Regions from separate parts of the Streptomyces sp. WAC00040 genome, predicted to be linked through region 1. Evidence: riboswitches for the same ligand, from Rfam matches in the RefSeq annotation. Region 1 holds a riboswitch; the other holds the start of a gene.
What was found. A riboswitch is a leader RNA that binds a small molecule or an ion and turns the genes downstream of it on or off. The one in region 1 is predicted to bind S-adenosylmethionine.
Positions count from the first base shown of each region.

Region 1 (3,676 bases):
ACGCGTAGGACCGGCCCGGCAGCCGGGGCCGTCCGGGCGCGGAACCGGCCGGGGCGCACCGGGGGCCGCGAGCCCGCGCCCCGCCGGGGACGCCGTCGTGCCGGGGCCGGCGGCCAGCGACGACGATGACGACACCGGTGGTGAGAACTGACCGCCGGACCTCCGCGGGTCCGCATTCCGCACTGGCTGCGCCTGATGTGACGGTGGCCCTCGCGGCCGTCGCCACCTCCACCCGGTCACTGCTGCCGCGGGACATCGACCACCGGATCAACCAGCTGCTCACCCAGGAGACTCCGTCGCGCTGCACCCGGACGTCCCTCTCCTCGATCCTGGACGCCAAGGCATCTTCCGGCGTCCTCGAGCGGCCGGCGGGCGAGGTGCACTGCGCGAAGGTGCCCATCGACTCCGCCAGGCCGGGTCACCCGGCGGCCTTCGTCGTCGCGTTCCACCGCGACGGCGAGCGCTCGATCGCCGATGACACGTTCCGCACGCTGCTCGTGATCTGCGGTGTGGCGCTGTTGCTGACGACCGGCACCGGGTGGGTGGTGGCCGGCCGCATGCCGGCACCCGTACGAGTGGTCCGGGCGAGCGCCGAGCAGGACCTGACCCAACGGATCCCGGTCCAGGGCCGCCGGAGTGCCGGTGCCGGCCCTCGCCGGGACGCTCGGCCACGGCGTGCACGAGGTCAGGGCTGCGGGCGTGGACGCCTACGGGTCGATCGTGACGGCGCCGGTTCCGCTGCCGGAAGCACTGGACCGGGCCGGCGAGTTCCTCGCCGACGCGGCCGAACGGTGCTGCTGGGCACCCGGCTCGCGGCCTGAGTCAGCCGCGGTCTGGCACGCAACGCCCGTCCTCGGTGCGGTAGTTCCACTGCGCGCCGTCGCGGACGAGCTCCTTGACGGCCCGCACGAACCTCTCCACGTGCTCGTCGGGGGTACCCGCGCCGAAGCTGACCCGGATGGCGTTGAGCGACCTCTCCCCCGGCCCGGCCTCCGGGGCGCCGCAGTCGCCGACGTCCTGCGGGTCGCTGCCCAGCAGGGTGCGCACCAGCGGGTGGGCACAGAAGAGTCCGTCACGGACGCCGATGCCGTACTCGGCGGACAGCGCCGCGGCGAAGTGCGAGCTGTTCCAGCCGTCCACCACGAAGGAGAGGACACCGACGCGGGGGGCACCGTCGCCGAACAGCGAGAGCACCCTGACCTCCGGCACCTCCGCGAGGCCTTCCCGGACCTTGGCGATCAGGTGCTGCTCGCGGGTGACCAGCCGGTCGAAACCGGCCTCCGTGAGCGCCTTGCAGGCGGCGGCGATCGAGTAGACGCCGATCACGTTGGGCGAGCCGGCCTCGTGCCGTGCGGCGGTGGTGTGCCACTCGACCTCCACCCCGCCGTCGGCGCGCCGTGCGACGGTGCGCGAGGCACCGCCGCCGGCGAGGTACGGCTCCGCCTCGCGCAGCCAGTCCGCACGGCCTGCGAGCACACCGGAACCGAACGGCGCGTAGAGCTTGTGCCCGGAGAAGGCCACCCAGTCGACGTCCAGCTCCTGGACGGACAGCGGGTGGTGGGGCGCGAGTTGGGCCGCGTCGAGCACGATACGGGCGCCGTGCGCGTGGGCCGCCGCGGCGAGTTCCCGCACCGGCCACAGCTCACCGGTCACGTTGGACGCACCGGTCACGCAGACCAGCGCCGGACCGTGGGGGTCGCGGTGGGCGAGCGCGTGCTCCAGCGTCCGTACCGCCTCACCGGGCGTGCGGGGCGCGTCCAGGTACGTCACCCGGGCCTCCCTCCACGGCAGCAGAGAGGCGTGGTGCTCGGTCTCGAAGACGAACACCTCGCAGCCGTCGGGCAGCACGGCGGCCAGCAGGTTCAGCGAGTCGGTCGTGGACCGGGTGAAGACCACTTGGTCGCCGTCGCGGCAGCCGAGGAACTCGTGGACCACGGCCCGGCTGTTCTCGAACAGGTCGGTGGACAGCTGCGACAGGTACCCGGCCCCCCGGTGCACGCTTCCGTAGTACGGGGCGTACGCGGCCACGTCGTCCCACACCCGCTGCAGCGCCGGGGCGCTCGCGGCGTAGTCGAGGGCCGCGTAGGCGACTTCGCCGCCGGTGACGAGCGGGACGGTGACATCCCGGCCGAGGACCGGCAGCGGGGCACAGAGGGACGGGTCGGCGGCGTCGGCGACAGCGGTCTCGGCGGCGTTCGGGTACACGGACATGGCGGTATCTCCCAGCAGGAAAGGCGAATCGGCTTCAGAACCCGGATTACGGGATCGCCTCGGCACACGGCCACGCCGTGCGGAGGGTGTTGAAGAAGGGGCGCAGACGCCCTATCGCATTCGCTTGCTCACGAGACTGCTCCCTTGAGGACCAGGACCCCAGGGACGCGGCGGTCGATGACGCCGCGGGGGTCCGCGCTTGCCGCAGACCTCGCTGCCTGCGGCCTGGTCTTCACCCGGGGCACCCCGCCACGGACGGAGGGTTGCCGGACAGCGGGCCGGGGCCGTAATCGCTGTCACTCATGACCTTGGCCAGCATCCTGCCATACGTAGCGGCGGACGCAAGGGCGCGGTCCATCATCCGGACCGCGCCCAGGAGCCGTCTACGCGTTGCTGGCCTCGACCCAGCGCTCCAGCGCGGCCCTCGCCGCGCCGGAGTCGATCGACCTGGCCGCCCGTGCCACACCGGCCGCCAGCTGCTCGTTCAGCGTGCCGTCGGTCGGCTCCAGGGCCGCCAGCGCCGCCGCCGAGTTGAGCAGCACGGCGTCCCGCACGGGCCCGGTCTCGCCGCCCAGCAGCCGGCGCGCCACATCGGCGTTGTACGAGGCGTCCGCCCCGCGCAGCGCCTCGACAGGGACCAGCTCGATGCCGATGTCCCGCGGGTCGAAGGTCTCCTCGCGCACGGCGCCGTCCCGTACCACCCAGACATGGGAGGTGGAGGTGGTCGTCAGTTCGTCCAGGCCGTCGTCGCCGCGGAAGACCAGTGCGGACGAGCCGCGCTCGGCCAGCACCCCGGCCATGATCGGTGCCATCCGGGCGTCGGCGACGCCGGTCGCCTGGGCGGTGACCTTCGCCGGGTTGGTGAGCGGGCCGAGGAAGTTGAAGACGGTCCGGATGCCCAGCTCCTTGCGCGCCATGGCGACGTGCCGCAGCGCCGGGTGGAACTTCACGGCGAAGCAGAAGGTGATGCCCGCCTCCGCCGCGACCTCTGCCACCCGCTGCGGGGTCAGCTCCAGATTGACGCCGAGCTTCTCCAGGACGTCCGAGGCGCCGCTCGCGGAGGAGGCGGCGCGGTTGCCGTGCTTGACCACCTTCGCGCCCGTACCGGCGACGACGATCGCCGACATGGTGGAGATGTTGACGGTCTTGGCCCCGTCGCCGCCCGTGCCGACGATGTCGACACATCCCCCGGGCACCTCGATCAGATTGGCGTGGCGGTACATCGTCCGCACCAGACCGGTGATCTCCTCCACGGTCTCGCCCTTGGCGCGCAGGGCGACCGCGAAGCCGGCGATCTGCGCGTCGGTGGCCTCGCCGCTGAGGATCCGGTCCATGGCCCACGCCGTCGCGTCCGCGCTCTGGTCGCGGTTCTCGAGCAGGGCGTTCAGCACGCTCGGCCAGGAGTGGGCCGCCACGCTGTCGCCGCCTACTGGGGTCACAACGTTCATGGTCCACTCCAGGGTCC
Region 1 covers NZ_JAKQZE010000006.1:288,664-292,339, forward strand. Annotated here, with positions in the region: gene MDN94_RS38720 (Lrp/AsnC family transcriptional regulator) at 1-8, shown strand, start outside; partial or broken gene MDN94_RS38725 (hypothetical protein) at 676-735, shown strand; gene MDN94_RS38730 (aminotransferase class V-fold PLP-dependent enzyme) at 823-2,211, opposite strand; SAM riboswitch class IV at 2,402-2,519, opposite strand; gene trpD (anthranilate phosphoribosyltransferase) at 2,595-3,659, opposite strand.

Region 2 (3,676 bases), on a different contig from region 1:
AGTGGTCGCGGCGGCGGCCGCGGGTGGCGGCCACGGCGATGACGCCGGCCGCCGTCAGGCTCAGCGCGACGCCGCCCAGCAGCCACAGCTGCTCCGCCGTGCCGCCGGTGCGGGCCATCTCCACGTGACGGACCGGTTCCCGGCCCTGGAGGCCGTCGGCCCCGCCCACGGACCCCTCCGGGCCGCCGGCGTCCGAGGCCGCGCCGGGAGCGGTCCGGTGCGCCGGCTGCTCACCGGGGAACGTTCCCGGCGCTGCCGGCCCGGCCGGCACCGCCACCGCGGGGACGGCCGGTCCGAAGACGGCGGCCGCGGTGACCGCCAGGGTGCCGAGGAGCCGGGTCAGCCGTTCCGTGCCGCCGGAGGGCGTCTCCTTGCGGTGCCTGCCGCGGCTGCCCGGAGATCCGGGGAACGACAGAACAAGAAATCCCATAAGTCCCATACATTGGAAATGTAGGCAAAATGACCGGTTGGTCCTGCTTATGCGGCGCGACGCGCCGCGTACTCACTGATCTCGAGCATCGGTGGGCGCTCCTCCGTGTCCACCGGGTGGGTCACCGGCACGAAGCCGTTGCCCACACGCTCGAACTGCGTGATCGACGGGCGCACCAAGTGCGGGCGGGCGAGCCTCAGTTGGGCGGTGCGGTAGATCGTCGCGGCCATTCTGCCGAGCGCGTGCCCGTCCTGATGGCGGTGCTTGCGGGTGCCGACGTCGACCTGGGCCAGCGCGTCCAGGCCCACCAGGTTCAGTGAGTCGACGAGGAGGCCGAGCTCGACGCCGTATCCGACGGGGAAGGGCAGCCGCTCCAGCAGTGAGCGCCGTGCCGCGTACTCGCCGCCCAGCGGCTGCACGAACCCGGCGAGCTGCGGCCAGTGCAGATTCAGCAGCGGCCTGGCCATCAGCTCGGTCACCCGGCCGCCCTGGGCCGGGGTGCCGTCCGGCCCGGGAGCGGCGCCCCCGCCCAGCGGACGGTCGTACATGGCCTTGACGAACTGGACGTCGGGGTCGGTCAGCAACGGGCCGACGATGCCGGAGACGAAGTCCGCGGAGAAGTCCCGCAGGTCCGCGTCGCAGAAGCAGACGATGTCACCGCCCGTCGCCATCAGCGACCTCCACAGCACCTCGCCCTTGCCGGCCACCGCGGGCAGACCGGGCAGTATCGCGTCCCGGTGCACCACCCGGGCGCCGGCGGCCGCGGCCACCTCCGACGTGCGGTCGGTCGAGGCCGAGTCGATGACGACCAGCTCGTCGACGAGCGGGGTGTTCTCCATCAGCTCCCGGCGGATGATCGTGACGATCTCTCCGACGGTCGCCTCCTCGTTCAGCGCGGGGAGCACGACGCTGACGGTCGTGCCCTGCCTGGCCTTGGCGGACATCAGCCTCTCGAGGGAGCGGTCGGACGCGGACCAGGAGCGCCGGCTCAGCCAGCGGGCCACCTCATCGAGCACTTCGCGTCTCCCTTGACAGTCGATCGACAGTCGGTCGTGTGATCCATCTCGCGGGTCGGACGACTATCTCAAGCGTCCGGGGCTTCGGTTACAGTCTTGAGCAACGCGAAGGACCCGCGCATCTCGGGGGGTCCCAGCACACAAACGCCCGGACCGCACGTCCGGAGCCATACCGCTCATCCAGAGGGGCAGAGGGAACGGCCCGTTGAAGCCCCGGCAACCCTCCCGCCGACCGCGAGGTCACGGTGGGGAAGGTGCCAATTCCGTCTCGTGGCGAAGTGCGTCACGAGGAAGATGAGGAGAAAGGGCCTCGCCATCATGGCTGCGCAGACCGTCGCAAGCACCAGCACCTCCGCCACCTCGTCCACCTCCGTGGATCTCGGCCCCGCCGCCGCACTTTCGTGCCGCGAGTGCGGACAGCGTTTCGAACTCGGTCCCATCTTCGCCTGCGCCGAGTGTTTCGGGCCGCTCGAAGTCGCCTACGACCTGCCGAGCGGCAGCCCCGAGGAGCTCCGGAAGCAGATCGAGGCGGGCCCGGCCAACATCTGGCGCTACGCCCCGCTGCTGCCCGTCCCGGCCGACGTGGCCGACAAGCCGAACCTGAACCCGGGCTGGACCAAGCTGGTCAGGGCCGACAACCTGGCCCGCGAACTGGGCGTCACCGGCGGTCTGTTCGTCAAGGACGACTCCGGCAACCCGACGCACTCCTTCAAGGACCGGGTCGTCGCCCAGGCCCTCGAGGCCGCCCGTGCCTTCGGCTTCACCACCCTGTCCTGCTCCTCCACGGGCAACCTCGCCGGCGCGGTCGGCGCCGCCGCCGCGCGGGCCGGCTTCCGCTCCTGCGTGTTCATCCCGCACGACCTCGAGCAGGGCAAGGTCGTCATGGCCGCGGTGTACGGCGGCGAGCTCGTCGGCATCGAGGGCAACTACGACGACGTGAACCGCTTCTGCTCCGAGCTCATCGGCGACCCGCTGGGCGAGGGCTGGGGCTTCGTCAACGTCAACCTCCGCCCGTACTACGCGGAGGGGTCCAAGACCCTGGCGTACGAGATCTGCGAGCAGCTGGGCTGGCGGCTGCCGGACCAGCTGGTCGTCCCGATCGCCTCCGGCTCCCAGCTCACGAAGATCGACAAGGGTCTTCAGGAGCTGATCAAGCTCGGGCTCGTCGAGGACAGGCCGTACAAGATCTTCGGGGCCCAGGCCGAGGGCTGCTCGCCGGTGTCGACCGCCTTCAAGGCCGGCCACGACGTCGTGCGGCCCCAGAAGCCGAACACCATCGCCAAGTCCCTCGCCATCGGCAACCCGGCCGACGGCCCGTACGTGCTGGACATCGCGCGCCGCACGGGCGGGGCCGTCGAGGACGTCAATGACGAGCAGGTCGTCGACGCGATCAAGCTGCTGGCCCGCACCGAGGGCATCTTCGCCGAGACGGCCGGTGGCGTGACGGTGGGTGTGACGAAGAAGCTGATCGAGGCGGGCCTGCTCGACCCGGCGCTCACCACCGTCGTGCTCAACACCGGCGACGGTCTCAAGACCCTCGACGCCGTCGCGGAGACCTCGCAGGCGACCGCCGTCATCCGCCCGAGCCTGGACGCGTTCCGCGACGCGGGCCTGGCCGCCCACTGAGAACCTTGCTCCGCACTGCCACGCCGTACTCCGCCGAGAGGTGACGAACATGAGCGTCAACGTCCGCATCCCCACCATCCTCCGTACGTACACGGGCGGCCGGGCCGAGGTCCCGGCGGAGGGCGCGACCCTCGCCGAGGTCATCGCGGACCTGGAGAAGAACCACACGGGTATCGCGGCCCGCGTCCTGGACGACCAGGGCAAGCTGCGCCGGTTCGTCAACGTGTACGTGAACGACGACGACGTCCGCTTCGAGCAGGGCCTGGAGACGGCCACGCCGGACGGTGCGGGCGTGTCGATCATCCCCGCCGTCGCCGGCGGTTGACGGAATAGGGGGAGCGGCCGCTGAGCTCTCCCCAGAGATTTACCCGCAGTTACTGAAATTGCCCCCTCCGCGAGAGAAGCGGAGGGGGCAATTCTGCAGGGTTGAGCGCGGTAGAGTTTGGGAAGCCCCCTTCGCCGGCCGCTCGAGAATGCCTTCAACTTCCGCAAGAATGCGGCCGAACCATGCGATCGAATTGCCACTTAGGCGTTATTTGCCGGGCCCGACTTGCCCCGGAATTCCATGAATTGACACGGATCGGTCGTTCGGTCCTGCCCAGAT
Region 2 covers NZ_JAKQZE010000001.1:1,336,264-1,339,939, reverse strand. Annotated here, with positions in the region: gene MDN94_RS06035 (hypothetical protein) at 1-439, opposite strand, end outside; gene MDN94_RS06030 (glucosyl-3-phosphoglycerate synthase) at 478-1,446, opposite strand; SAM riboswitch class I at 1,620-1,747, shown strand; gene thrC (threonine synthase) at 1,765-3,072, shown strand; gene MDN94_RS06020 (MoaD/ThiS family protein) at 3,122-3,397, shown strand.
Region 2: it holds a riboswitch for S-adenosylmethionine, as region 1 does, so the genes downstream of both, thrC (threonine synthase) here and MDN94_RS38730 (aminotransferase class V-fold PLP-dependent enzyme) in region 1, are expected to answer to the same signal.